Regions from separate parts of the Rhizobium sp. USDA 3886 genome, predicted to be linked through region 1. Evidence: riboswitches for the same ligand, from Rfam matches in the RefSeq annotation. Region 1 holds a riboswitch; each other region holds the start of a gene.
What was found. Region 1 has a riboswitch for thiamine pyrophosphate ahead of thiM (hydroxyethylthiazole kinase). Riboswitches for the same ligand answer to the same signal wherever they lie in the genome.
Positions count from the first base shown of each region.

Region 2: it holds a riboswitch for thiamine pyrophosphate, as region 1 does, so the genes downstream of both, thiC (phosphomethylpyrimidine synthase ThiC) here and thiM (hydroxyethylthiazole kinase) in region 1, are expected to answer to the same signal.
Region 3: it holds a riboswitch for thiamine pyrophosphate, as region 1 does, so the genes downstream of both, thiB (thiamine ABC transporter substrate binding subunit) here and thiM (hydroxyethylthiazole kinase) in region 1, are expected to answer to the same signal.

Region 1 is NZ_JBWCDC010000003.1:1,311,312-1,321,063, forward strand. It holds gene ACZ9BX_RS29190 (ROK family protein) at 1-573, opposite strand, end outside; gene ACZ9BX_RS29195 (ABC transporter substrate-binding protein) at 781-2,088, shown strand; gene ACZ9BX_RS29200 (carbohydrate ABC transporter permease) at 2,164-3,102, shown strand; gene ACZ9BX_RS29205 (carbohydrate ABC transporter permease) at 3,095-3,943, shown strand; gene thiD (bifunctional hydroxymethylpyrimidine kinase/phosphomethylpyrimidine kinase) at 3,957-4,757, opposite strand; gene thiE (thiamine phosphate synthase) at 4,754-5,389, opposite strand; gene thiM (hydroxyethylthiazole kinase) at 5,386-6,189, opposite strand; TPP riboswitch at 6,241-6,337, opposite strand; gene ACZ9BX_RS29225 (hypothetical protein) at 6,700-7,017, shown strand; gene ACZ9BX_RS29230 (hypothetical protein) at 7,195-8,130, shown strand; partial or broken gene ACZ9BX_RS29235 (hypothetical protein) at 8,195-8,475, shown strand; gene ACZ9BX_RS29240 (hypothetical protein) at 8,582-8,908, opposite strand; gene ACZ9BX_RS29245 (MFS transporter) at 9,118-9,752, shown strand, end outside.
Region 2 is NZ_JBWCDC010000003.1:1,450,167-1,459,918, reverse strand. It holds gene ACZ9BX_RS29895 (dihydrolipoamide acetyltransferase family protein) at 1-1,208, shown strand, start outside; gene lpdA (dihydrolipoyl dehydrogenase) at 1,214-2,611, shown strand; gene ACZ9BX_RS29885 (hypothetical protein) at 3,510-4,052, shown strand; gene ACZ9BX_RS29880 (thiamine phosphate synthase) at 4,059-4,667, opposite strand; gene ACZ9BX_RS29875 (thiazole synthase) at 4,664-5,437, opposite strand; gene thiS (sulfur carrier protein ThiS) at 5,441-5,638, opposite strand; gene thiO (glycine oxidase ThiO) at 5,635-6,606, opposite strand; gene thiC (phosphomethylpyrimidine synthase ThiC) at 6,608-8,434, opposite strand; TPP riboswitch at 8,527-8,638, opposite strand; gene ACZ9BX_RS29855 (transporter substrate-binding protein) at 8,971-9,752, shown strand, end outside.
Region 3 is NZ_JBWCDC010000001.1:3,270,960-3,280,711, reverse strand. It holds partial or broken gene ACZ9BX_RS16625 (ABC-F family ATP-binding cassette domain-containing protein) at 1-726, opposite strand, end outside; gene ACZ9BX_RS16620 (thiamine diphosphokinase) at 729-1,385, opposite strand; gene ACZ9BX_RS16615 (MarR family winged helix-turn-helix transcriptional regulator) at 1,407-1,952, opposite strand; gene ACZ9BX_RS16610 (MDR family MFS transporter) at 2,070-3,608, shown strand; TPP riboswitch at 3,664-3,775, shown strand; gene thiB (thiamine ABC transporter substrate binding subunit) at 3,824-4,846, shown strand; gene thiP (thiamine/thiamine pyrophosphate ABC transporter permease ThiP) at 4,846-6,483, shown strand; gene ACZ9BX_RS16595 (thiamine ABC transporter ATP-binding protein) at 6,470-7,189, shown strand; gene ACZ9BX_RS16590 (M48 family metalloprotease) at 7,442-8,986, shown strand; gene ACZ9BX_RS16585 (RNA polymerase factor sigma-32) at 9,039-9,752, opposite strand, start outside.

The sequences.
Region 1 (9,752 bases):
GATGGTCGGCGTGCCAAGCCGCGCTGTCATCTCGGAGGCAAAATCGACATTCGTGTCGCGAAAGATGGGACTGCTGCGAACGTGGCCGGTGCGATGTTCGATGACGCCTGGAAGGCCGAGGCAGACGGTATCGACATCTTCCAGCGACAAGCCGGCATCGACGACGCAGCGGCGCACGCCGTCCTCCACCAGATCGGCGATGACTGTGATCGGCTGCCGGTCGATACGGATCGGCAGCGTGAGCTTCGACAGTACGTCACCGCGGAAATCGGTGACGACGAAAACGAGCCGGTTGGCGGCAATCTTCGCGCCGACCACGCGCGCGGCATCAGGGTTTAACTCGAGCATGACGCGGGGACGGCCGCGCGCCGCCTCGTTGCGTATGTCGCCTTCGTGACGCGGCAGAATGAGCCCGTCATCGAGCAGCGAGGCGGTAATTGCCGATACAGTGGTGGTCGAAAGTTCGGTGCGTTCGCTGATCTCCACGCGCGCGATCGGTCCGTGGCGGCGGATCGTGTCCAGCACGTTCAAGCGATTGATCGCGCGCATCAATTCTGGATCTGCGGTCTTCATGGAAACTAGCCGGGCAATCGCCGCTTCAGGGCCGACGGCCCCGAATATTTTTGACGGGATACGAATAAATAACAGACAGGTTACCGTCTCTGTCAAGCAGATTTGGCAAAAATTCGAGCCATTGGGTTGACATCGGGCAAAGCTCCGGTGAATTAATCCGCATAGGGGAAAAATTGGTGAGGACATTGGCCCCTTGGGAGGAACATCATGACATATATGCAAAAGGGTATCGCTCTTCGCGGCAAGCGCATCGCATTTGTGGCAGCGGCTGCGGGAATCTCCGTAATGCTCGGCGCCGGGGCGGCCTCGGCAAAGACCGTGGTGAAGTGGCTGCATCTGGAGCTCGATCCGAAATTTGTGGCGAAGTGGGAAGAGATCGTCAAGAAATACGAGGAGCAGCACGCGGACGTCGATGTCCAGATGCAGTTTTTGGAAAACGAAGCCTTCAAGGCCAAGCTGCCGACGCTTCTTCAGTCCGATGACGTTCCGGATTTTTTCTACAGCTGGGGCGGCGGCGTCCTCAAGCAGCAGTCCGAGACCGGCGCGCTCCAGGATGTGACGGCCGCACTCGAAGCCGATGGCGGCAAGCTGCGCAACCAATATACTCCGGCCTCGGTCAATGGCCTTACCTTCGATGGCAAGGCCTGGGCTGTGCCTTACAAAGTCGGCCTTGTCAGCTTCTTCTATAACAAGGAGCTCTTCGCCAAGGGGGGTGTAAAGGCCGAGGACATCAAGAGCTGGGACAATTTCCTCGAGGCCGTGAAGAAGCTCAAGGATGCCGGCATTGTTCCGATTGCCGGTGGCGGCGGGGAGAAGTGGCCTATCCACTTTTACTGGAGCTATCTGGTGATGCGTGAAGGCGGACAGAAGGTCTTCGATGCAGCCAAGAAAGGCGAGGGCGAAGGCTTCCTGGATCCGGCCATCATCAAAGCTGGTGACGACCTTGCAGCCCTCGGCAAGCTCGAGCCCTTCCAGCCCGGCTATCTTGGCGTCACCTGGCCGCAGGCGCTCGGCGTCTTCGGCGATGGCAAGGCTGCCATGATCCTCGGCTTCGAAAATACAGAGGCGAACCAGCGCAAAAACGCCGGCGATGGCAAGGGCCTGGCACCGGAAAACATTGGCCGCTTTGCCTTCCCGGCTGTGGAAGGCGGGGCAGGCAAGGTCACCGACACGCTGGGCGGCCTTAACGGCTGGGTGGTCACGAAGAAGGCATCCAAGGAGGCGCTCGACTTCCTCGCCTATCTGACCAATGCCGATAACGAGCGCGACATGGCCAAGGCCGCAATGCTGCTGCCAGTTGCCGTCGGCGCAGATGACGGCGTCACGAACCCGCTGCTCGCCGAATCTGCAAAACAGTTGGCGGGTTCGACCTGGCACCAGAACTACTTTGACCAGGATCTGGGCGCCGCCGTCGGTCGCGTTGTCAACGACGTCTCCGTCGAAATCGTGTCCGGCCAGATGACTTCGCAGGACGGCGCGCAGCAAATCCAGGACGCTTTCGAACTGGAGCAGTAGGCGCGCTCCTATATTCCTTCCTTGCGCCTCTCAGGGGTGCCGGGATCGGACACGACGAATGCGAAGGCAGGACAGATGGCAAATATTTCCATTTCATCCGGGATTAGGACGGCAAGACCGGCCAAAAATCTTGCGCGGAACCGCAGTTCCGTTGCGCATGACCGCTGGGCAGTCCTTCTTCTCTTTCTGCCGCCAGCTTTGCTGCTTTTTACGCTCTTCGTCATCATGCCGATGGGGGCGGCGGCCTGGTACAGCCTCTACAAATGGAATGGCTACGGGACACCAACGGAATTTATCGCGCTCCGCAACTTCCAGGTCCTGTTCCGGAATGGGGCCTTCACGCAGGCGCTTGTCAACAACGGCCTCATCATCCTGATATCGATCGCCATCCAGGTCCCGCTGGCGATCTGGCTGTCAACGATGCTGGCCCATCGCATTCCGGGCGTCGTTACCTTCCGCTTGATCTTTTTTCTGCCTTACGTGCTTGCCGACGTCGCGGCCGGCCTCATCTGGCGCTTCGTCTATGACGGCGACTACGGGCTCTTTGCCGCAATCTCGAATTTCTTTGGTTTGGCGACGCCGTACGTCCTCGCCGACAAGGATCTCGCCATCTATGCGGTGCTTGCCGTTATCGTTTGGAAGTATTTCGGCTTCCATATGATGCTCTTCATCGCCGGCCTCCAATCGGTCGACAAAAGCGTGCTCGAAGCTGCCGAAATCGATGGCGCGACGGGATGGCAGAAGTTCCGTTATGTGACGCTGCCGCTGCTTGGATCCACGCTACGCCTTTCCATCTTCTTCGCGGTCATCGGTTCGCTGCAGCTATTCGACATGATCATGCCGCTGACGGGTGGTGGACCGTCGAACTCGACGCAGACGATGGTGACCTTCCTCTACACATACGGCGTCATGCGCATGCAGGTCGGTCTCGGCAGCGCCGTCGGCGTCGTGCTTTTTATCATCTGCATGACGCTCGCCTTCGGCTACAAAAGGATCTTCATGCGCAATGATTGATACGAGCTCCACCATTCGCATGCCGCTGCAGACGCGGGTCTATCTCTATGTGTCCTTGACGCTGATTGCCGCATTGGTTCTGATCCCGTTGCTGACGACGGCGCTCGGCGGCTTCAAGACTTTAGGCGATCTGCGCACCAATCCTTTCGGACTGCCTGCGGCATGGCAATGGTCGAACTACGCCGATATTCTCTTCGGCGAGCGATACTGGCTGCAGATCTTCAATTCTCTGGTGATTGCCGCGCTGACGGTCTCCCTCACGCTGATCGTCTCATCGATGGCAGCCTTTGCCTTCGCGCATGTCCGCTTCTTTGGCTCTTCGTTCCTGCTGAACTATTTCCTGCTTGGCCTGATGTTTCCGGCAGCAACGGCGATCCTGCCGCTCTTCATCCGCATCCGCGATCTCGGCCTGCTCGATACCTATTGGGGCGTGGTGCTGCCGCAGGTCGCCTTCGGCCTCGGCATGAGCATCCTGCTTTTCAGGAATTATTTTCGCAACCTCCCGGAAGAATTGTTCCAGGCGGCCTTTGTCGACGGCTGCGGCTATCTGCGCTTCTTCTGGTATATCTCGCTGCCGCTGTCGCGGCCGATCGTTGCGACCGTCAGCATCATCTCCTTTGTCGGCAGCTGGAACAGCTACATCCTGCCGCTGATTATGTTGAATTCGGAATCGAAATATCCGTGGCCACTCGGAATCATGGTCTATCGCGGGGAGTTCGGCACCGAATGGCAGCTGGTGCTCGCCTTCATCACGCTCACCATCCTGCCGACGGTCATCGTTTTCTTCGTCGCGCAGAAGCATATCATCGCCGGTCTGACGGCTGGCGCCGTGAAAACCTGACGGGCGCCGCGGATCACCGCCAGAGCTGATGAAAATGCTGGACCGGCCCGTGGCCCGAGCCGACGCAGAGCGTGCCGGCTGCAGCGACGGCTTGGGCTAAATAATCCTTGGCGATGGCGGCCGCGGTTTCAGGCGGCACGCCCTTTGCCAGTTCGGCGGCAAGCGCGCTTGAAAGGGTGCAGCCGGTGCCATGCGTGTTCTTGGTCGGAACGCGCGGCGCTTCGAACCAGGTGATCCCGCTTTTGCTTACAAGTACATCCGGGCTTTGCGTTCCGGCAAGATGACCGCCCTTCACGAGAACGGCAGAGGGGCCGAGTGCGCGCAGTTTTTCCGCCTGCTGTTCCATAGCGTCGCGGTTCGCTGCGGCCGGCTCTCCGAGCAGGGCGGCCGCTTCCGGCAGATTGGGGGTCAGAAGCGTTGCGAGCGGCAAAAGCCGGGTCTTGAGAATGTCGATGGCTTCAACATCGAGGAGCGCGGCACCTCCCTTGGCAATCATCACCGGATCGAGCACGATCGGGATGCGGCGATGCGGCAAAAGCGCGTTAGCGACAGCTTCGGCAATCGGCGCATTGGCGATCATGCCAATCTTTACCGCATCGACGCGGATGTCGGCGAACACCATGCGGATCTGCTCGGCCACGAAGTCAGGCGGCACGGCATGGACGCCGGAAACGCCTTGGGTGTTCTGGGCCGTCAGGGCCGTCACAACGGCCATGCCGTAGGTGCCGCGTGCCGAGAAGGTCTTCAGATCGGCCTGGATGCCCGCGCCGCCCGAAGGGTCGGACCCGGCGATGGAAAGAACGTTGTAGATCATGCGCGTGCCCTTCGGATTGCGCGAGTGATGTCGGCGGCAGCTTGCCGCGGATCGGGTGTGCCGCAGATGGCGGAAACGACCGCAAGCCCCTTGGCGCCTGCGGCAAGGACGTCCGCTGCATGCTTTGCCTTGAGACCGCCGATTGCGACCGCCGGTACGGGGCAGGCTTTCGCCAGCCTTGACAATCCATCAATGCCGATCGGAGGCTTGTGATCCGGCTTCGTCGATGTGGCAAAGACGGGTCCGATGCCGGCATAGTCGACCACCGCCCGATCGACGGCCGCTGCCAATTCCTCGGTCTCCACCGAAAGTCCGAGGATCATCGACCGTCCGATCCGTTCGCGTGCGGTGCGGGTGGCCAGATCGTCCTGACCGATATGCAACCCGTCCGCATCGACCGCTATAGCCGCCTCGACGTCGTCGTTGACGATCAGAAGGGCGCCGGTTCCGGCAAGCGCGGTTTTCAGCGCACGGCCGGTCTCGATCAGGCTTGCCGTACCGGCCTGCTTATTGCGCAGTTGCACGATCGTCGTTCCGCCTGAAACGGCGGCGCGGGCCGTCGCGACCATGCCGGTTCCTGCACACAGGTCCGGGTCGAGAACGAGGTAGAGGGAAAGATCGAAGCGCTTCATACCGGCGTCACCCTCGCCGCTGCATCGAGCGTCGTGCCGTCAAGCCCAGCAAGTGCGTCAAGGAAGCGCCATGAAAAGGAACCGGGGCCGTCTGCGAGCGCAGCTGCCTTTTCACCTGCGACGGCAAAGCTCGCCAGTGCCGCGACGGTGGCATCGAAAGGCTCCTCAGGCGCTATTGCGGCAAAGGCACCGACGAGGCAGGTGAGCGCGCAACCAAGCGCCGTCACCTGGGGCATCAGCGGTGATCCGCCCACAATGCGCACGGCGTTTGCGCCATCGGTGACGAAATCGACCGCGCCGGTGACGGCGACCACAGCGCCATATTGAATAGCGACGTCGCGTGCCGTCTCTTCCGCCTGCTCGACGGTGTCGCGGCTGTCGACGCCCTGGCCGCGGCTTTCGGCTCCGCCAAGCGCGATGATTTCCGATGCGTTGCCGCGAATGATTGTGGGATTGAGATCGATCAGCCCAGCCACTGTTTCGCGCCGGAAACCGCTCGCATAATGGGCGACCGGATCGAGAACCCAAGGCTTGCCGTTTCTTGCCGCCGATCTGGCTGCATCGTGCATGCCCTTCACCCAGCTCGCCGAAAGCGTGCCGATATTGATCGTCAGCGCGCCGGCGATTGCGGCGAACTCGCCGGCCTCTTCTTCGGCATGGACCATGGCGGGCGAGGCGCCTGCGGCAAGCAGGACATTGGCGGCGATATTCATCGCGACATAATTGGTGATGCAATGAACGAGCGGCGGCGTTGCGCGCATTGCCGTGACCAGTCTTCCTGGCGAATTTTGTTTCGGCATTTTGCCCCTTTCCGGCGGGGCAGAGACGCCGGGAGCCAGGCACAGCAAGACCGAAGGCTCCGAGCGACTCCCTCCGCCAGCATTATCCGGTTCAGGTTCGAAGGGTACTTCTCAGCCCGTCTCGCAACGAACGCCCCTGTCTCTCATTGTGATCTTCTTCGCAGACAAACGCCGATCTGTCACCCTGAAAAAAGTGCATGGCTGGCTTGTGACCGCAGCTGGCCAGAGATTGGAAGACTGCTGGCGCGTTGGCAAGCAGCGAGGTGATCGCGATGCCGCGGCCAGGCGGTACTCGGCACGCAGAGGAGAAACCAGGCAACAGAAAGATAGTCGACGGGCGGGATGAACAACCGCAGTTGTCCTGGACCTTGTTTGGGGCAGGTTGAGTCCTGCCACCATTGGACGTCGAGAGGCTGCGATGGGAAACTCGGGCCTTCTCGTTGACCGAAAAGGCAAACTTCACCATTATGACGACGCTGAATCAGGGATGACCCCTGCAAGAACGAGCCGATGCGCCTGTTGATCAACGTCTTTGTCGCGACCATGATGCTGCTGGGTTCGCTTGCCTCGCCCTGCATCGCCGCGCCAGTCGATCGCGCCCGCGCCGACCAGGTCATCGTCGGTGTCCCTTCGACCTCCGATGGACACCATCGCGGTGACGGCCGATCTGTTTCGGGAATGCACTGTCAGCAGGACGGCATCGTCGCACAGGCTCCCGATCTCCTTTATTCGCAGCCGGACGCCGTCGCGTTTGGCGTTATCGCTGCCATTGCCTTTGCGGGCGTTCTCGAACCTGTCGAGCAGCGCCCCCCGATTGCCTCCGTCTGATTTCCGTTCGCTCGAATCCAGACAAGAAGGAAGGGCATGACTCTCAGCATGTCGATATTTATAAGCCACAACAGTGAGTTAAATACGTTTTTTAATGTTCAGCATCAAATAAACCGGGGCCGGCGATACCTTCGCGGGTTGGCGCTTGCCGTCGTCGCGGTGGCCCTCAGCGGCTGCATGCAGTCGCTCGACGGTCTCGGCGAGCCGTCGCACGACGTACCGCCGAAGCTGCTGGCCAGCATGCGGGCCAAAGGCATGAAGCCGGAAAGTCCAGTCCTCGTGCGCATCTTCAAGATGGAAAGCGAACTGGAGGTCTGGAAAGTCGACGGCAGCGGCAAATACGCGTTGCTCAAGGTCTATCCGATGTGCCGTTGGTCGGGCAAGCTTGGCCCCAAGACGAAGACCGGAGACCGACAGGCGCCCGAGGGTTTCTACCGCGTCTCGATGGGAGGTCTTAATCCAAAATCGCAATTCTATCTCTCCTTCAACCTCGGCTATCCGAACCGTCTGGAAGCCGCACTCGGTTATTCCGGCGAGGCCCTGATGGTACATGGCGCCTGCTCGTCGTCGGGCTGCTTTGCGCTGACCGACCAGGGAGTGGGGGAAATTTACGCCGTGGTCGAGAAGGCCTTGAAAGGCGGGCAGCAAGCGCTCCAGGTCCAGGCCTATCCATTTCGCATGACGCCGAAGAACCTGGCAGCACATCGCGACGACCCGAATTTCGCCTTCTGGAAGAACCTCAAGGAAGGCTACGACATCTTCGAAGTTCGGCGACGCGAGCCGAGGGTCGCCGCCTGTAGCAGGAAGTACGTCTTCGACGCCGAATTCAAGGACGGCGATCCTGGCGATCCGCTCGCGGCATGCCCGGAGCGCATCGATCCATCCGATCCGGCGGTCGTGGCCAAATCGTCCGCCGACGATCGGAAATACCGGGAACTGGCCGCCAAAAGCTTCACGCCGCTCGCCTATCAGGATGGCGGCATGCACTCAAGCTTCCGCACGCTCCTCAAGGAAAACGGCGACGTCAAGTTCGCGGAGAAGGTCTCCGTCATCAAGTATCCGATAAGTCGCCCGGTGGCGGCGCTGGCCGATCCGTTCGACGGAAGCAAGTGACGAATCCTGTCGGGATCGTGGAGGCTGGCGCGTTCCACGACGCACGTGAAAGCCAGGACGCGCCATGCGAATGACACTTGCGGCGATCGGGATGGCGTTTGCCACGGCCGTCCACGCCCATGAAGCGCCGTCGGGCTTCCTGAGAGCCGTTCTGTTGCAACGGAGACGGTGACAGCGGCGATTGCAGAGGATTTCGTCCAACGCCGTTCGCCCCGGGCGACGCGCAGACACGTTTTCCTTATCCGACAGCCACAGACAAGGGAGTCGCCCGACGGCGCCTATCACCTCTGCCTGCTTTCCAACGAAGATACGGTGCGACGCTTCTATGCGCCGCCACTGGGGTTCCAAGGCAGAGAAGAACGTCGAACCAGGCGGGGAATGGCGGCTCATGCGCGGCCGCTCGCGGTGGGTGATGTCTGCGCCACCCGTATCGGGTCATTCCGCGCGGCTTTTACACCGACAGCGCCGTCGTCACGAGCAATACGACGAGGCCGCCGGCGGCATGGATGACGAGCGGGCGCCGAAGATCGAGAAGGTCATTGTTCGGCATGGTCGGCTGAAGCGACGCCATTGCCACATAGACTATTCCCTCCATCTGCAACAGCAGGAACACCATGGCAGTGATGGCCGGCAGGAATTTCGCCAGGACCCGGTAATGTCGAAACCGGCCCCATGCCGTTCCCAGTGCGTGGACGAGTCCGGAAAGAAACGAGGCTAGGACCAGAGGGACTATGACAACGCGCGCGAGCACCTCCATCGGGACATAGGTGCTCAGCACCAGGGCATCTCTGCGTCGGGCTCAAGCGCCCGCCGTATTGCGCCGGGACGATGGCGATCGATTACCCGCCGGAATCAAAACGCCGGATCTTGCCAAAAAAATTCAACCCCATGTCGATCTTGGGCCTGCCAGAACGTCCTAGGTCGGTGAGGCGCTGCGGCGCCAGAAGCCATTCGCGGCGTCACGTGAGATCATGGGAGATAATGGACATGAGCTTTTCTTACCGTTGGGTCATCGTCGGTGCTGGCGCATTGATGACCTGTGTCGCCATTGGCGCGATGTTTTCGCTGGCAATCTTCCTGGAACCGATGGCGACGACGACCCATTGGTCTCGCGCCGGCATATCGAGCGCCATGACGCTCAATTTTCTCGTCATGGGCGTCGGAGGCTTTGCATGGGGTGCGGCAACCGACCGTTTCGGCCCGCGCATCGTCGTGCTGACCGGCGCAGGGCTCCTGGGGTTTGCTCTCGTCCTGGCAAGCCAGACGGAGTCGCTGCTTGCATTTCAATTGACTTACGGTGTTCTCGTCGGCCTTGCCGCCAGCGCCTTCTTCGCTCCGATGATCGCGACCACCACCGCCTGGTTCGAAACGAACCGCAGCCTTGCGGTTTCCTTGGTCTCCGCCGGCATGGGAGTGGCGCCGATGACGATCTCGCCTTTCGCACGCTGGCTGATCTCGGCCTATGACTGGCGGACAGCCATGTTCGTCATCGGCATTGTGGCCTGGGCGCTGCTTGTGCCGGCGGCCCTGCTGATCCGCCGTTCGCCGGCTCCCGCTAACCCTGCCGATGCAAGCCCGGGTCTGATCGCCGAGGGTGAGGGGATGTCGATCAAGCAAGCGTT
Region 2 (9,752 bases), 140 kb from region 1:
AGGCCGAGCTCGTCGAATGGCACGTGAAGGCCGGCGACCCGGTTCGTGAAGACATGGTGATCGCCGCCGTCATGACGGACAAGGCAACGGTCGAAATACCCTCTCCCGTTACCGGAACCGTCGTCTGGCTCGGCGCCGAGATCGGCGACCGCATCGCCGTCAAGGCGCCGCTGGTGCGCATCGAGACGGCCGGAGAAGGCGGCAAGGTGCAGGCGGAAATCCCTGCGGCCATAACGTCCACAAGGGCCGCTGAGCCATTGCCGCCTGCGGTGGAACCCGTAAAGGTAACGGAACCGAAACCCGAGATCATGACTCGTACAGCCGCAGCGATGCCTGCCGAAAAGCCGCTCGCCTCGCCGGCCGTCCGGCTCTTTGCCCTGGAGCATGGGGTCGATCTCAGGCAGGTGACGGGAACCGGTCCCGCCGGCCGTATCCTGCGCGAGGATATCGACCTGTTTCTCGCGCGCGGCGCAGTGCCCTTACCGGCGCAAGCTCCGGCAAGGAAGACTGCGACCGAGGAGATCAAGCTTACCGGCCTGCGGCGCCGCATCGCCGAGAAGATGTCGTTGTCTGCCTCCCGCATTCCGCACATCACCTATGTCGAGGAAATCGACATGACGGCGTTGGAGGAACTGAGGGCTACCATGAACCGCGACCGCAAGAAGGAGCAGCCGAAGCTTACCGTCCTACCCTTCCTGATGCGCGCGATCGTCAAGGCGGTTGGCGAACAGCCGAACCTCAACGCCACCTTCGACGATCACGCAGGCATGCTCACCCGTCATGCGGGCGTCCACATCGGCATTGCAGCACAAACGCCCGCTGGGCTGATGGTGCCTGTCGTGCGGCACGCCGAGGCACGCAGTATCTGGGATTGCGCCGGCGAGATGAACAGACTGGCGGAGGCAGCACGCACCGGTTCGGCGACACGCGACGAACTCGGCGGCTCGACGATCACCATCAGTTCCCTCGGCGCGCTCGGCGGCATCGTCTCGACGCCGGTGATCAATCATCCCGAAGTCGCCATCATCGGTGTCAACAAGATCGCCGTCCGCCCGGTGTGGGACGGCACGCAATTCGTGCCGCGAAAGATGATGAACCTCTCCTCCAGCTTCGACCATCGCATCGTCGACGGATGGGACGCGGCCACCTTCGTCCAGCGCATCCGGTTTCTTCTCGAAACGCCGGCACTCATTTTCATCGAAAGCTGAGATCCATGAAAGAGATCCTCTGCAAGCTCCTCGTCATCGGCGCCGGTCCCGGCGGTTATGTCTGCGCCATCCGGGCGGGACAACTCGGCATCGACACCGTCATCGTCGAGACCGGCAAGCCGGGCGGGACCTGTCTCAATGTCGGCTGCATCCCCTCCAAGGCACTCATCCATGCGGCAGAGGAGTTCGCCGCCGTCCGCCGCATGGCCGCCGGCAGGAGCCCGATCGGCATCCGGGTCGGCGACACTGCCATCGACCTTGCAAAGACCATCGGCTGGAAGGACGGCATCGTCGGCCGGCTCACCAGCGGCGTATCGACGCTGCTCCACAAGGCGAATGTCAAGATCGTCCACGGGCACGCGGCCTTTCGCGACGGCAAGACCGTGGAGGTTGAGACCGAGACCGGCGCCCAGATCATCCGCGCCGACACCGTGGTCATCGCCACCGGCTCGGAGCCGGTCGAACTCGCAGCCCTTCCGTTTGGCGGCCGCGTGATATCTTCGACCGAGGCCCTGTCGCTCAGGGATCTGCCGGAGAAGCTCGTGGTCGTCGGCGCCGGCTATATCGGCCTCGAACTCGGCACCGCCTTTGCCAAGATGGGTTCCGAGGTGACCGTCGTCGAGGCGATGCCGCAGATCCTGCCGCAATATGATGCCGATCTCGTGCGCCCTGTGCTACGCAAGCTCGGCGAACTTGGCATCCGCGTGCTGACGGGCGCAAAGGCGAAAGGCCCTTCCCGCAACGGCGACACGCTCCTTGTCGAGACGGCGGACGGGCACGAACAGCAGCTGCCGGCTGACCGCATGCTCGTTACCGTCGGACGCAAACCGAAAACCGCAGGATCGGGCCTCGAAGAACTCGATCTCGACCGTTCAGGGCCTTACCTGCGGATCGACGAGCGCTGCCGTACCTCAATGCGCGGCATCTATGCGATCGGCGACGTCACGGGCGAGCCGATGCTTGCCCATCGCGCCATGGCACAGGCCGAAATGGTGGCCGAGATCGTTGCCGGCCGGAAACGGGCCTGGGACAAGCGTTGCATTCCAGCGGTCTGCTTCACCGATCCGGAGATCGTCACAGCGGGTCTTTCACCCGGCGAGGCCCGTGCCCAGGGCTATGACATCCGCGTCGGCCAGTTTCCCTTCAGCGCCAACGGGCGCGCCATGACGATGTATTCGGAAGAAGGATTCGTGCGCGTGGTTGCGCGCACCGATACCAATCTCGTGCTAGGCCTGCAGGCCGTCGGCGCCAGCGTTTCAGAGCTTTCTGCGACCTTCGCGCATGCGATGGAAATGGGCGCGCGCCTTGAGGATATCGCCGGCACGATCCATGCCCACCCAACACGCAGCGAAGCGATCCAGGAAGCAGCCCTCAAAGCACTCGGCCACGCATTGCATATATAGGCGTTTCACTCGACGGCTGGTCGATAAGATTGGAGCTGCAAAGCGCGAGAAGGACTCGAGGCAAGCCGTCTTGATCTTCGAAGCGCTCGGCGCTGCAAACCGTCTCGACGATCTTGCCGGCGTGGCGATATGCCATTCAGACCGGGATGGGCTATATGCCGCGAAAGGACAAAGCAGCAACCGCCACCCTATTCCGTGGTCTCGGTATCGATCACGAGGTCCGGTGAGCCTCACTTGCCATAGAACCTCAAGGGGAGTGATCTTCCAAATCTTGCCTGCGGCTGGCACCTTTTTTCCGTAAGCCCAACCGGGACTCACGTCCGGCACATACATCGCGTTTCTCGTGCCCAAGACATCATCTGGATCGAATTCTACATCCCCTGCGCTGATGCCGAGCTCGCCCTGGCCCCCGCGGGTCTTGTTGCGGGAAGAACTTGGAAGAGTATGCTTTCGAACCATATTCCGGTCGCCCGTAGCCGTTTCGCAATCACTAAGCTCCACGGGCAGGCGGATACAAAGCGGTATTGTGCCCATCGATGCAACCCAATTCATCGTGAAATTTTACGATACTCGCCATTATCTCGCTCTGCTAATAAGCAAGTGTCGATGGCGGGAGGACGCGATGAACGACACAGTTTTCGGTTTTCTGGTTGCGGCTGAGATGGCCGCGCTGTTCTGGGCGGGACTTCTGATCGCGGCCGCAAGAATCTAGTCGCCGCAACTCTTCTTCTCCCGGAGTTTATTGACGCCGGATCATAAATGACGTTGCACTCATCTTGAGTGCCGCCGCATCTGCCGACATCACATCGACAGTTGCGAGCGCCTGCCTCCGGCATCCTCCCAAGGGTCGTTTTGCGCCGGTGTGGGAGCTGTAATATTGCCACTCCCCGAATTCCCGGTGCTCGAATTCTCCGATGGCGAAGGGTCGATAGGCGTCTCACCCGCCACGCGCCAAGAGCTGGTGACGCTTACTATTCCGCCCAATGAGCGAATGAAAGCCGGTCAGGAAGCGCCAAGCGGCTCGAAACGACGCTCATTGGCTGTCAGAACAGTAAGGCCCGTGCGCGGAGGCGGTGGCCGCAATAGCAATATCCTAGAAGCGGGGATCGTGGGCTCGCGCCTGATCGAGGATCAAGCCGGCATGGCGGGCCTCCTTTATGCCGAACGGCAGGACGCGCCCGGCATAGAAATGTTCGACCGCCGACAACCAGCGGCGCAGGTTCTCCGCCTTCGTTGTCGCGGCGGTCCTGACGGCACGGGCAATGCCCGCCTCGATCTCGGCGATGGTGATCGTCGAAAGTTAGAATCGGTCGCCATGGGCGCGCACCCAGGCCGCGAAAGCCTCCACGCCGACCTCCCGCGATCAGACGCCCGGTTGACCTGCTCCCTGGACGTCCTCGTTTATAAGTTGGCTCTCTTCACGTGCGAGATGCGATCATGAAGACCATCAGCGTCTCCATCTCGCAGTGGCTTCCAGCCACTGCCTGGTTCTCCCCTCCGGATCGCTGTTCAGCGTGATGTCGGTCACCACGGCAGCGCTGTCTGCGCCATGGGCAAAGAGACCGTCGATGCGGTCGACATTGAGCCCGCCGATGGCGACAAGCGGCAGATTGCCTATCCGCGCCTTCCATTCACTGAGCCGTCCCAGCCCTTGCGGCGCCCATTTCATCTGCTTCAAGATCGTCGGATAGACAGGACCAAGCGCGATGTAGTCCGGTTCTGCTGCGAGCGCTGTCTCCAGCTCGACATCATCGTGGGTCGAGAGCCCCAGCTTCAAACCGGCCGCGCGGATCGCACGAAGGTCGGCACCAGCCAGATCCTCCTGGCCGAGATGGAGGAAATCGCATCCCTCCTCGATCGCCAGCTGCCAGTAGTCGTTGACGATCAGCTGGCATCCATGCGCGCAGCTGACTGTCTTTGCTTTGCGGATATCGCCACGGATCTCGGCCTCAGTCCCGTCCTTGATGCGGAGCTGCACGAGCTTGACGCCGAGCGGCACCAGTCGGGCGATCCATTCGGCGCTATCGACGATCAGATAGAAAGGATCGAGCCTCATGCGAAGACCGCCTTTCCGATAACCGGTGTCGAAGGCACCGCCAAGTCGCGCGGTTCCAGCACGCCGGCGCCAAATGCCTGCCTGCCCGCCTCGATCGCCTTGGCGAATGCATCGGCCATGGCGACGGGGTCACCGGCGCTGGCAACAGCCGTGTTGAGGAGCACGGCGTCGAAGCCGAGTTCCATGACCGTTGCCGCATGCGATGGCCTTCCGATGCCTGCATCGACGATCAGCGGCACATCAGGGAAATGCGCGCGCATCGCCCGAAGGGCCGAGAGATTGAGAGGTCCTGCGGCACTTCCGATGGGCGCGCACCAGGGCATGAGCACCTTGCAGCCCGCGTCTATCAACCGTTCCGCCACCACAAGATCGTCGGTGGTATAAGGGAAGACTTCGAAACCCTCACCGGCGAGAACATGCGCGGCTTCGAGCAGTCCGAAGACGTCGGGTTGCAGCGTATCGTGATTGCCGATCACCTCCAGCTTGATCCAGTTGGTCTGAAACACCTCGCGCGCCATCTTGGCGGTCAGCACCGCTTCGGAAACGCCGTGGCAGCCGGCGGTATTGGGCAGCACGCGCACACCGAGCGCTCGGATAATCTCGAAAAACGCGCCGCCGTTCCGGCCGCCGGCGGTCTCGCGGCGCAGAGAGACCGTCACGATCTCGGTTCCAGATCGCTTGACGGCCTCAGTCAGTATCGCCGGTGAAGGATAGCGGGCCGTGCCGAGCAGTAGACGGGACGCGATTTCAGTTCCATAGAGGTTCAGCATAGGTCAACCTCCCTGCATCGGGGTCAGGACTTCTATCCGGTCGTTCTCATTAAGAGCATGGCCGGCACGATTCTCCCGGTGGACGAGTTCACCATTGACGGCGGTCGCGAGCCACTCACCCTCGTATTCCATCAGCGTCAGCAGCTCGGAGAGCGTCTTGGCGGTGATATCCTGAGGTTCGCCATTGACGATCAGTCTCATGGGTACATTCCTTCTTGTTCGGGTCTGCTGAAGACAAGGTCGGCGGCCTCGGCCGCCATCGCCGGCGCCAGCAAAAAACCGTGGCGATAGAAACCATTGAGGAAAACCGTGTTTCCGTGACGGAACGCGCGGGGAAAATTGTCGGGAAAAGCTGGGCGGATTCCGGCTCCCGTTTCAACGACGGTTGCGTCCGCAAAGGCCGGATGGAGCGCGTAAGCGGCATTCAGCAGTTCCATCAACGAGCGCGCCGAAACCGGCCCATCGAAGTCACTCTCGATCATCGTAGCGCCGACCATGAAAAGTCCGTCGCCGCGCGGAACGGCGTAGACGGGGATGCGGGGATGCAGCAGGCGAACCGGGCGGGCAAGGTCCACCTCGTGGGTCTTCAAATAGAGCATCTCGCCACGAACGCCGCGCAGGCCGTCGGCCTTGCCGATCTGCGCCGCACCCGTACAATCAACACAATCATCGAAGTCGCGCTTGCCGGGGTCACGAATGAACGAAACTCCCTGCGTCGCAAGCCTCTCCCGCAGCCTGGTGAGCGCCCCGCGCGGATCGAGATGGACTTCGCGGGAGAAGAACAGGCCTTGCCTGAAGCGACCGGCAAGGGCCGGTTCCAGCCCGGCAATAGCCTCTTCATCCAGCCATTCATAACCTGTCGTGCGGCCGGAAAAGCGCTGCAGTTCACCAAGATCGCGGACTGGCGCGACCACGAGTGTACCGTTCCGTCGCACCTCTCCCGGCACCATCACATCCCATCGGTCGGCGGCATCGAGGCCGCGCAGTAGCACAGCCTCGCCAGCACTTTCCCGCTCGCACCAGGGCGCCAGCATCCCGCCGGCGAGCCAGGATGCGGCGCGATCTAGACCTTCATTCGGATCCACGACTGTAACGTGGGCGCCGCGGCTACAAAGCTCATGCGCAACGGTGAGGCCGGCGACGCCGGCCCCTTTGACAAGCACGCGCATCTCAGTCGTCCGAATGCTGAAGGGCTTCGACCGGCATGTAAAGATCGCCGCCCTCGCGGTATTTTGCCGCCATCGCGTCCAGCCCCTCCTTCTGCGCTTCAGCGCGGATGTCATGCGAAATTCGCATGGAGCAGAATTTCGGGCCGCACATCGAGCAGAAATGCGCGACCTTGTGGGCCTCCTTCGGCAGGGTCTCGTCGTGGAAGGAACGCGCAGTTTCGGGGTCCAGCGACAAATTGAACTGATCCTCCCAGCGAAACTCGAAGCGGGCGCGCGACAGCGCATCGTCCCGCAGACGGGCGGCCGGGTGTCCCTTGGCGAGATCAGCGGCGTGGGCTGCGATCTTGTAGGTGATGACGCCGGTCTTCACGTCGTTACGATCGGGAAGACCCAGATGCTCCTTCGGCGTGACATAGCAAAGCATCGCCGTTCCGAACCAGCCGATCATCGCAGCCCCAATACCTGAGGTGATGTGATCGTAGCCAGGTGCGATATCGGTCGTCAGCGGCCCGAGCGTATAGAAGGGCGCCTCGCCGCAGACGGCAAGCTGCTTGTCCATGTTTTCCTTGATCTTGTGCATCGGGACGTGCCCAGGCCCTTCGATCATCACTTGGCAGTCCTTCGACCAGGCGATCTTCGTCAATTCGCCAAGGGTTTCGAGTTCGGCGAATTGCGCTGCATCGTTGGCGTCGGCAATCGAACCGGGGCGCAGGCCGTCGCCGAGCGAGAAGGAGACGTCATAGGCTCGGCAGATGTCGCAGATCTCTTCGAAGTGCTCGTAGAGGAAACTCTCGCGGTGGTGATGCAAACACCACTTCGCCATGATCGACCCACCGCGCGAGACGATGCCGGTCACACGGTTGACCGTCAGCGGAATGTAATGGAGGCGTACGCCGGCATGGATCGTAAAATAGTCGACTCCCTGCTCGGCCTGCTCGATCAGCGTGTCGCGATAGACCTCCCAGGTGAGGTTCTCGGCAATGCCTTCGACCTTCTCCAGCGCCTGGTAGAGCGGCACCGTGCCGATCGGCAGCGGTGAGTTGCGGATGATCCATTCGCGGATGTTGTGGATGTTGCGCCCCGTCGAAAGATCCATGACGGTATCGGCGCCCCAGCGCGCCGCCCAGACCATCTTTTCGACCTCTTCGGCCATCGACGAAGTGACGGCGGAATTGCCGATATTGGCGTTGATCTTAACCAGGAAGTTCCGGCCGATGATCATCGGTTCGGCTTCCGGATGATTGATGTTGGCAGGGATGATCGCCCTGCCCGCTGCCACTTCCTGCCGGACGAATTCCGGTGTGACGTGGTCGGGGATATGGGCGCCGAAGCTTTCGCCGTCGCGGACCGTGGGCTCGCCCTGCGCTTTACGGCCGAGGTTTTCGCGGATGGCGATAAATTCCATCTCCGGCGTGATGATGCCGGCGCGCGCGTAGGCAAGCTGGGTGACAGCCTTGCCGCCTTTGGCCCGCAGCGGCTGACGCTGGCCTGGAAATTCGGGCGTCAGCCGCTCTCCACTGGCAAAGCCGTTGTCTTCCGGCCGCACATGGCGGCCGTCATAAGCCTCGACATCGCCGCGGGCGAGCACCCAGTCGCGCCGAAGCTGAGGCAAGCCTTCCTCGATACGGATGTCAGCGCCCTCGATCGTATAGGGGCCGGAGGAATCGTAGACGATGACCGGCGGTTCGCCCGAAGTCGGATGGACGCTGATTTCGCGCATCGGCACGCGGACGTCAGGATGAATCTCTCCTGGAATGCAGATCTTCCGGGATGCCGGCAGAGGGCCGGTGGTAACGGTCGGGGTGAGGTTCTTTGCGGCAATGTTCATGGTTTGAGGCTCCAAGTTGCGATTGGAGACCCAGTCCTCAGCCGGAATGATGGAAAGACGCCGGCCCGGATTACACGCGTGAATCCAAAGCCTTTTAAGCGCTCGCACCGTCCCTACGCCAGTATGAACTGGATCAGGTTCAACGGGTCACTGCGCACGTCAGCAGTATCTCAGCCCCTTGCCGGGACCCCCCTGGTGAATGAGGAAAGGTTAGAGTCGGGTGTTGCTGGTGTCAAGACGAAGGGATGGCTGCTCGGCCTTCGCCTTGATCGGCGGCCATCTCCAGACCGGTTCAAGCCCCAATGTCAATGACTTCAATGTGGTCCTGATGGAATGGGAGCCCCTCTCAACAAAAGCAGAGCCTGCATGTCTGGCGCCCTTGACAAGCCGAACTGCCTGTATTTTATTCACGCCTGCGGATTAGGCAAATTGCTGCCGCGATCACATGACTTCGATAGTCGCCGGGCAGTTTTGCCCCATGACGCCCCATCGCCGATGGGACCGCGTCGTGGGGCTTTTGGTTTTTGGGGTTCCGCATGAATGAAGCGCTGAAGGTCGGCATTCTCTTTTCGACGACCGGACCCTACGGATCGATGGGCCGCGACGCGCGCGCCGGCGCAGAGTTTGCGATGGAGGAGTTTGCAGAAGCAGCCGGGCGGACGATCGAGCCGGTCTTTTTTGATCCGCATGCCGATCTTGCCGCCTACCTCGCAGGCGCCCGCCACCTGCTGCGCACCGGATGCCGCCATATCGTCGGGACGATCACGTCCGCCGCGCGCAAGGAAGTCATTCCGCTTGTGGAAAAACATGACGGACTTCTCTGGTACATGTGCCCCTATGAGGGTTTCGAGGCAAACGAGAACGTCATCTATCTCGGCGGCTGCCCAAACCAGCACCTGATCCCGCTCTTCGAACACCTGATCCCGCGTTTCGGCGCCCGCCCCTATCTCGTCGGCGCAAACTACGTCTGGGGCTGGGAGATGAACCGGCTCGCCCGCGAGCTTATCACCAATGCCGGCGGCGAAACTCTCGGCGAACGCTATCTGCCACTCGAAGAAACCGCGGTCGACCGTATCGTCGCCGATATCGAGCAGCGCCGTCCGAGCTTCATCCTCAACAATCTGATCGGCCCTTCGAGCTATGCATTCCTCGAGGCAATCAAGAAGCTCGGCGACCGCGATCCGGCCTTTGGTGCCGAAAACTGCCCGGTCGTCAGCTGCGACCTGATGGAATGCGAGCTGGATGACATCGCGGCGGGGGCCGCCATAGGCCAGCTTTGCGCCGCATCCTATTTCGACAATCTCGGCACGCCGGAAAA
Region 3 (9,752 bases), on a different contig from region 1:
CTTGCGCCGCGCCGTCACGCCGTAACGCAGCCAATGCTCCTCGCGCTCGATCGCCTTACCAAGTTTGTGTTGTTCCAGCTCTTCCGCCTCAAGCACTTGATCGCGCCACGCTTCGAAATGCGCAAAGCCACGGTCGAGCCGCCGCGACGTGCCGCGGTCGAGCCAGACGGTCGCGGTCGAGACCTTTTCGAGGAAACGACGGTCGTGGGAAATTAGGACCAGCGCGCTCCGGCTTTTCTGAAGTTCACCTTCCAGCCATTCGATGGTCGGAAGGTCGAGATGGTTCGTCGGCTCATCAAGTAGGAGAATATCCGGTTCGGGCGCCAGCACGCGGGCGAGCGCGGCCCGTCGCGCTTCGCCGCCAGAGAGGTTGTTCGGGTCCTCTTCGCCGGTGAGGCCGAGATGCGAGAGAAGGTAGGCCACGCGATAAGGATCATCGCCCGGTCCGAGACCGGCTTCCGCGTAAGCTTGCACGGTCTTGAACCCCGCAAAATCCGGAGCCTGCTCCAGATAGCGCACCGTCGAGGACGGATGGCGGAAAACCTCGCCCGATTGCGCTTCAACGATCCCGGCCGCGATCTTCAGAAGGGTCGATTTGCCCGAACCGTTGCGGCCGACCAGACAGATCTTGTCGCCGGACTCGACCTGCAGGTTCGCGCCGGCCAAGAGAGGCGTGCCGCCGAAGTTCAGGAAGATATCATCGAGTTTCAGAATGGGAGGGGCCAAAATCAGACTCCGGAAAGATCATAGGGACGGGCAAGGATGATCGCCCGGCCGCTGCCGAGCGTGAAGCGAACCTTGCCTTCCGCAACGTTGGAAATGGTGCGCGAGGAGCCGAAGGGCAAATGAAAATCGGCGAGCGGGTAGCGTGCATTCTCGATGAAAAGACCATGCAGCTCGCTGAAGCCGGACACCGAAAACAAACTGTTCTTCGGCAAGTCGAGCGCGATCGAACCGGCGAGAAGCGGCACGGCCTCCTCCGTTCCGGAGGTGAGCAGAATGTCAAAACCCTGTTCGGCGAGGCTGACGGCATAGAGCAGGTGCTGCAGCGCATGGTCCGAGCGCTCGCCACTGAGCGCGCCGGCAAGGACCAGGCGCCGTGCACCGCGGGCAATTGCCTCTGCCACGGCGATTTCGCCGTCCGTTGCGGCCTTGGCGGCGGGGTAGGGCTGTTTCGGGACATCCGGAAACGTGCCTTCCAGATCCGGCGGCGTCGAATCAAAATCCCCGACCCAAAGCTCCGGAACCACGCCGAGTGCTGCCGCATGCCGCATGCCGCCGTCGGCCGCGATGAAGCGGCTGCCCGAGATTGCAGAACGCAGACGTTCGGTCGGGCTGAGTTCGCCGCCGAGCAGGATCGTGAAGATGGATTGGCTCATGGGCATGCCCATAGCGCAAAGCGGGGGTCAAGGGAAAGGGGCAGGTCGGCCGGGCATATCCTTGTCGCGCGACAGGAAGACCTTTTCGTAGCCGCCGATGAAACGCTCGAAGAGCGCGGCAAAGGTATCCACATCCTCTTTCGGCCAATCGGCCACGATCTCAGAAACGATCGACAGCTTCTGCGCCTTGATTTCCGAAAGAAGCCGCTGTCCAAGCGGAGTCATCACGACGATGATGCGCCGTGCGTCCGCCTGCGATGCCTCGCGGCGAAGCACGTTGCGTCCGACCATATCCGCGACCACGCGGCTTGCGCGAGATGGGTCGATGCGCAGCATCTCGGCGATCGCGCCAACTGTGACTTCGCCGGCCGGCTGGGCCCTGCGGATCGCATCCAAAACATCGAGATGGGAGAGTTCGAGACCCGGCGCCACACTCTGGATCGCCAGCCGCCCAATCAGCCGGCGGCCGGTCATCAGGCGCATGCGGGTCATGCTCCGGCCAATGCGGGGAACGCCGTCCACATCAAGAGAAGTGGCGTCGGATTCATCAAGTTGGGACGCGGTTTCGCTCATATATGAATCATAACAGAGCGTTTGCCAAATGAGAACATGCTTGTGTCATTCGCATGCCATTGACATTTATATGCCATAGGCACATAAACAACCCGTAAAAGTCGGAACAATTTTTTCATGGATATGCAAACAGTGCCCACGCCGCTCGTGACGGATCACCGGCGGCGGCTCATACTCTTCTTTTTCCTGATGACGGCCATGTTCATGGCGACGCTCGATAATCAGATCGTCTCGACGGCACTTCCAACGATCGTCGGCGAGTTCGGCCATTTGGAACGCTTCGGATGGATCGGCTCGGCCTATTTGCTGTCGCTCAGCGCCGTCATGCCGGTCTACGGCAAGCTCGGCGATCTGTTTGGCCGCAAATATGTGATGATGACGTCAGTCGCCATATTCACCATCGGCTCGGCCGTATGCGGTTTGGCCGTATCGATGAATACGCTGATTGCTGCTCGCATTCTGCAGGGACTTGGCGGTGGTGGCATTATGGTTTCAATCTTTGCCGTCAATGCCGATCTCTTCGAACCGCGCGAAAGAGCCCGCTACCAGAGTTACTCCAGCCTCGTCCTGATGGCGTCGAGCGCCGTTGGTCCAGTTCTTGGCGGCATGATGAGCGACCTCTTCGGCTGGCGTTCGATCTTTCTCATCAATGTGCCAATCGGCTTTGCGGTGCTCGCGGGCCTTGCCTTCATGCTACCCTACCGCAAGCCGCATCGCCGCCCGAAGATCGACTACGCCGGCGCAGCACTTTTGGCGATGACAACGACGAGCATTGTGTTGACGGCCGATGGCAGCCAACTTTTCGGCTCTCTCGTTTCGCCTTTAAGTCTGAGCATCATCGGCTTCGGCGCCATCTGCGCGATCGCCTGGGTTTTTGTGGAGCGTCGTGCGCCCGAGCCGATCCTGCCGCTGCCGCTCTTTCGCAATTCGACCTTCAGCCTCTTGCTGGTGATCTCCGTCATGAGTGGTGGAATCGCGATCGGCATGGTGAATTATTTTGCGCTGTTTCTGCAGACGACCACGGGCCTTTCGCCATCGCGGGCGGGCTTGCTCTTCATTCTTCTCACGGGCGGGCTGGTTTGCGGTTCGCTTTCCGCCGGGCGGATCATCTCGAAGACAGGACGCTACAAACCCTTCGCAGTTGCAAGCTTCTCGTGCAGTGCGGTCGCCTTCGCCACGCTCTCGCAAGTTCATGCGGGTACGCCGATCGCCTTCATCGGGGCGCTCATGATGATACATGGGATCGGCATCGGTCTCGCTCAGCAGGTGCCGGTGATCGGCGTGCAGAATGCAGCTCCTGCGGGTGATGTCGGCGCCGCGACCGGCTCTGTGACCCTTTCGCGAATGGGCGGCGCCTCGATCGCCATTTCGATCTATGGCGCGATTATCGGCTCGCAGCTTGCAAAAATCGGCCACTCCATTCCGCTTGTTGCCGATGTCGAGCAACTGACGCCGAAGATGATGGCTGCCCTTCCCGAAGCAAGCCGCCTGGCTGTCGCCGATGCTTATGCCGCAGCCTTCATGCCGCTCTTCATGACCTCCTGCGCCATTGCCCTGATAGGGCTTGCAGCGGCACTCATGCTGAGGCCGGTTCAGCTCCCTCGAACGCGTGAAGAGATAAGCCCGGCAACAGCGGCCGCCGAAGCTGCCGAATAGGCGCAGAAGCTCCGCTTCGCCCTTGTCACAGCGACTTCATGACGATACATCTGCCGACGCTCTAACGGGGTGCCGCGTGTCCAAAGACATCCGGCTGAGAGGCTTCGAGCCAACCCGCGGAACCTGATCCGGTTAACACCGGCGGAGGGATTAGACGCGTGACATTCGGCAACGCCCTTTTCCCGTTCAAACGAAACTCAAGGAGGAGGCGTGCCATGTCCGGCCGCACATCGATCATCTCTTCGCTGACCGCAGCATTTTTCGCCGCGACGCTTGGCTTGTCTGCCGCGCACGCCGCGGAAAAGACGCTCACCATCTATACTTATGAAAGCTTCACGTCCGAATGGGGACCTGGACCTAAGGTCAAGGAGGCTTTTGAGAAGACATGCGGCTGCACGGTCAATTTCGTCAGCGTTGCCGATGGCGTCGCACTGCTTTCGCGCTTGAAGCTCGAGGGGGTCTCCACCAAAGCTGACGTCGTCCTCGGCATCGACACGAGCCTCATCACCGAAGCCAAGGAAACCGGCCTGTTCGACGCAAGCGGCGTCAATGCCGGCGCTCTGAAGGTGCCGGGCGGCTTCGTGGACGATGTCTTCGTTCCCTACGACTACGGCCACTTTGCGATCATCTACGACACACAGACGATCAAGAACCCGCCGCAGAGCATGGAGGATCTGGTCGAGGGCGATCCCGCGCAGAAGATCGTCATCGAGGATCCGCGAACCTCGACGCCCGGTCTTGGCCTGCTGCTCTGGATCAAATCCATTTACGGCGACAAGGCGCCGGAAGCTTGGGCTAAACTCAAGAACCGCATCCTGACGGTCACGCCCGGCTGGTCCGAAGCCTATGGCCTGTTCACCAAGGGTGAGGCACCGATGGTGCTCTCTTACACCACGTCCCCAGCCTACCATATGGTCGTCGAAAAAACCGATCGCTATCAGGCCGCAGCTTTCTCTGAAGGCCATTTTATCCAGATCGAAGTCGCAGGTCTTCTGAAGAATGCGCCGACCAAGGATCTCGCTCGCGATTTCCTGAAATTCATGGTGACACCCGCCTTCCAGGATACCATCCCGACGAACAATTGGATGATGCCCGTTTCCGCAACCTCTGAGCCGCTCCCGGACGCCTTTAACAAGCTCGTCAATCCGGCCAAGACCTTCTCGATGAGCCCTGACGACGTCGCCAGGAACCGCAAGGCCTGGATCGACGAGTGGCTCGCAGCGATGAGCGTGAACTGATGCTGCAGACCGCGGCTGAACGGCAGCGTGCATTGACCGGCGGGGTGATCAGCCTCGCCGCAGTCACGTTGTTTGTCGGCCTGGCAGCATTCTCGTTGCTTATTGCCGGCGGGGGATCGGCCATCGCCGGCATTCTTTTCGATCCTTATCTTCTGCGTGTGCTGCGCTTCACGCTGCTGCAAGCGCTGCTTTCAACCGCACTTTCCATCGCCTTAGCAATTCCGGTTGCACGCGCGCTCGCTCGCCAGCCGCATTTTATAGGCCGCATCTGGATCATCCGTCTGATGGCGATTCCAATGGGGCTGCCGGTGCTGATCGGAGCACTCGGCCTGATTGGCATATGGGGCAGGCAGGGGTTGTTGAACTCTCTGCTGGTGAAGGTCGGGCTCGACGAACCAATAAGCATCTATGGGCTCACGGGCATCCTTCTCGCGCATATCTTCTTCAACCTGCCGCTTGCCTGCCGGCTGATCCTCGCGGGTCTCGAACGCGTGCCCGCCGAATACTGGCTGATGGCAAGCGGTCTCGGCATGCGGCCCCACTCGGTTTTCCGCTTCATTGAATGGCCGGCGATCCGCCCGCTCATTCCCGGGATCGGTGGATTGATCTTCATGCTCTGCGCCACCAGCTTCACGCTGGTGCTGACCCTCGGCGGTGGCCCGGCGGCGACCACGATCGAAGTTGCGATCTACCAGTCGCTTCGCTTCGATTTCGATCCCGGCCGCGCAATCGCCTTGTCGCTCCTGCAGATCGCGCTCACGGCGGCGATCCTGGGCGCGATGACATTCTTTCCACCGGCCGGAGATGAAGGCTTGACCACAGGCAGGGACATCAAGCGGCTGGATGGCAAAGGCCCAGGTGCCAGATTGGCCGACAGGCTGTTGTTGCTGATCGCCGTGCTTTTCCTCGGCTTGCCGCTTCTATCCGTTATCGCGGCAGGATTGCATGCCGATCTCATAAAGCTGCTGCAGGAGCCGATCTTCTGGCAGTCGGCCGGAACGAGCTTCGCAATCTCGCTTACCGCGGCTCTGCTCTCGGTCGCCCTTTCGATGGCCATGATACGTGCCCGGCATGCAATTGTATCGAAACGGCGGCGAGGCATTACCGACCGATCCTTTTTTGCGGCCATGGGCAGCGCTTCGTCGATGGTCCTGCTCGTGCCGCCGATCGTGCTTGCGACCGGATGGTTCATGGCACTGCGGCCTTTCGGCGATGCGACGCGCTTTGCAGCCTTGCTCGTCGTTCTCATCAATATGCTGATGGCGCTTCCCTTTGTCATGCGCGTACTGGAGCCGGCCTATGTTGTGCATCAGCGCCGGACGCAGAAACTGTCCGCAAGCCTGGGTATTGCGGGCGCGGCCCGATTGAGATTCATAGACTGGCCGGGCTTGAAGAAGCCGCTGCTCACTGCCTTGTCATTCGCCATGGCGCTCTCACTTGGCGATCTCGGCGCCGTCGCGCTCTTTGGCTCCGAGGGTTTTGTCACATTGCCCTGGCTCGTTTATAGCCGCATGGGCAGCTACAGGACGAACGACGCCGACGGCCTTGCGCTTATCCTCGGCGTTGTTTGTCTACTGCTGACGATCGCTGGAACCGCAGGCCAGCCAAGGCGGGAGAATGGCAATGACGGCCGCTGATCAAGCCGGGATCGAAATGGAGGACGTGCGCTTGAAGCTCGGCACGCACGCTTTCCATTTCGATTGCCGTCTGCCGGCCGGCCGGATCGTCGCCGTGAGCGGCCCTTCCGGCGCCGGAAAGTCAACCTTTCTCAATCTGCTCGCCGGCTTTGAACGACCTGACGTCGGCCGCATTCGGATGCACGGCGCCGATGTGACGGCGGCCTATCCGGCGGAGCGTCCAGTCTCGGTCGTCTTCCAGGACAACAATCTCTTTGCCCATCTCGATATCTTCACCAATGTCGGTCTGGGGATCGATTCGACATTGAACCTCACTGCCGAGGACCGGCGAAACATTTCCGAGGCGTTCGAGAAGGTCGGCCTCGCCAATTTCGAACGGCGTATGCCCGCAACGCTTTCTGGCGGGGAGCGGCAGCGAGCAGCGTTTGCGCGGGCGCTCGTGCGAAAGCGCGCCGTTCTGCTCCTGGATGAACCTTTTGCAGCGCTTGATCCGGGCTTGCGCGCAGACATGGCCGAGCTGCTGCTCGGCTTGCATATGGAGACCGGCAACACGGTGATCATCGTTTCGCATGATCCCGACGAGGTGCGTCGCATCGCCGACTACGGTGTCTTTATCGATAAAGGGGCGATCGTTCTTGCCGCGCCACTCGCCGATTATCTCACGCGGGAGGACATGCCTGCGCTACGGCAATTTCTGCGCCGCTGACGAATCTCACGCTTGCACTGGCACTTTCGCCACAATTTCATCCGAGCGAGAGGACACCCTAACGATGCCACGCTTGCTAAAATACAACGGCGCTACAATTAAGCAGAGTCTCGCTATGCAACCGATGCGGAAATCAGTTACAGCAATGGCTTGTGTCTTCCCGTTGTGCAGTGCGAGAACCGGGATGGACGACTGTTGAACCCCGTTGGAAGCGGCCGGATCAGACATGCGGCAAACCGGCCGAAAAGCAAGATGACTCGGAGAGCCAGACTGGACAGCATGACGACGTGGAAACGCCCCGCGCCCTCCAGTAACGTGCTTTCTGTGCCATACCGGTGGAGCCGCCGCGCATTACTGGTGTCTGCGGCCGCAGTCGCGCTTAATGGCTGCCAGTCGATCATCGAACAATCGTATCAGCCGACCGTCTCTCCCTCTGCCAATCCGCAGATCGTCGATGAAGTACAAAAGAACGATCCGCGTGCCGCCATGGGTGCGCGCGAACATCCGCGTATCGTTGCGAGCTACGGCGGCGAATACAAGGATGCCAAGACCGAACGCCTCGTTGCCCGCATTGCCGGCGCGCTGACGGCGGTTTCGGAAAATCCGAGCCAGTCCTATCGCATCACGATTTTGAATTCACCGGCGATCAATGCTTTTGCACTGCCGGGCGGCTATCTCTATGTAACCCGCGGCCTGCTGGCACTCGCCAACGATGCTTCGGAAGTCGCAGCCGTGCTGTCGCATGAAATGGGCCACGTGACGGCCAATCACGGCATCGAGCGGCAGAAGCGCGAAGAGGCTGAGGTCATTGCAAGCCGCGTAGTTGCCGAGGTGCTGTCGAGCGACATCGCTGGTAAGCAAGCTCTCGCGCGAGGCAAGCTGCGTCTCGCGGCTTTCTCCCGCCAGCAGGAACTGCAGGCCGACGTGATTGGTGTGCGCATGCTTGGCGAAGCGGGTTATGACCCTTATGCCGCCACGCGCTTCCTCGATTCCATGGCGGCCTACAGCCGCTTCATGTCTGCCGATCCTGACGCCGACCAAAGCCTGGACTTCCTTTCGAGCCACCCGAACTCGGTGCAGCGTATCGAGCTTTCGCGCGATCACGCCCGCGCCTTCGGCCAGGAAGGGACGGTCGGTGACAAGGGAAGGGGCTACTATCTCGATGGCATCGACGGTCTTCTCTACGGCGACAGTCCGGAGGAAGGCTATGTTCGCGGCCAGACCTTCCTACATGGCGGTCTCGGCATTCGGTTCGACGTGCCGCCGGATTTCAGCATCGACAATAAAGTCGAAGCCGTCATGGCAACCGGTCCGGGAGACGTGGCTATCCGCTTTGACGGGGTTGCCGACAACGACAACCAGAGCCTGACGAATTACATTTCGAGCGGCTGGGTCACCGGTCTCGATCCTTCGACGATCCGGCCGATCACCGTTAACGGCATGGAAGCGGCAACGGCCCGTGCCACAGCGGATCGATGGGATTTCGATGTTACGGTGGTGCGCAATAATTCGCAGATCTTCCGCTTCCTGACGGCCGTTCCAAAGGGCAGTGCCGTCTTGCAGCAGACGGCAGACGTGTTGCGCGCCAGCTTCCGCCGCATGACGCCGCAGGAGGCGGCAACGCTGAAACCCCTGAGAATCCGCGTCGTCACCGTTCGTCCCGGCGAAAATGTTGCAACGCTGGCGGCCCGAATGCTGGGCACGGATCGTAAACTCGACCTCTTCAAACTGATCAATGCCCTGCGGGCCGGCGGCACGGTCTCGCCCGGCGACCGCGTGAAGATCATTTCCGAATAAAAAAGAACCCGGCTTTCACCGGGTGAGTTTGTGCTGCTGGGAGTAAAGGCTCTTAGGCGTGAGCCGCCATATGCGGATCCGCATTGACAAGTGCGCTGCGCAATTTTTCCATGGCGCGGCTTTCGATCTGGCGAACGCGTTCCTTCGAAATTCCGAGATCGGCGCCGAGTTCCTCGAGCGTCGCGCCTTCTTCGGCAAGGCGGCGCGCTGCGATGATCTTCATTTCGCGCTCATTGAGATGTTTCAGCGCCGATGTCAGCCAGATACGGCGGCGTTCACCGTCAATCATGTTGGAAACCTGCTCGTCCGGCAGCGGATCGTCGCTGACAAGAAAATCCATCTTCTCTGCGCTGTCAGCATCGCCGGAGACCGAAGGTGCCTGCAGCGAGGCGTCATTGCCGGAAAGACGCGCATCCATCGTCTGAACGTCGGCAAGGCTGACACCCAAGGCAGCCGCGATCTCCTGATGGATGGATTGAAGGGTGAGATGCGAGTCGCCTCTGGCGAGCTTGGCGCGGAGGCGGCGCAGATTGAAGAAAAGGGCCTTCTGCGCGGAACTCGTGCCGCCGCGAACAATCGACCAGTTGCGCAGGATGTAGTCCTGGATCGACGCGCGGATCCACCAGCTTGCATAGGTGGAGAAGCGCACCTCACGCTCCGGCTCAAAGCGGGCAGCCGCCTCAAGAAGGCCGACATAACCTTCCTGTACAAGATCGCTCATTGGCAGACCGAAATTCCGGAACTTGCCCGCCATGGAAATAACGAG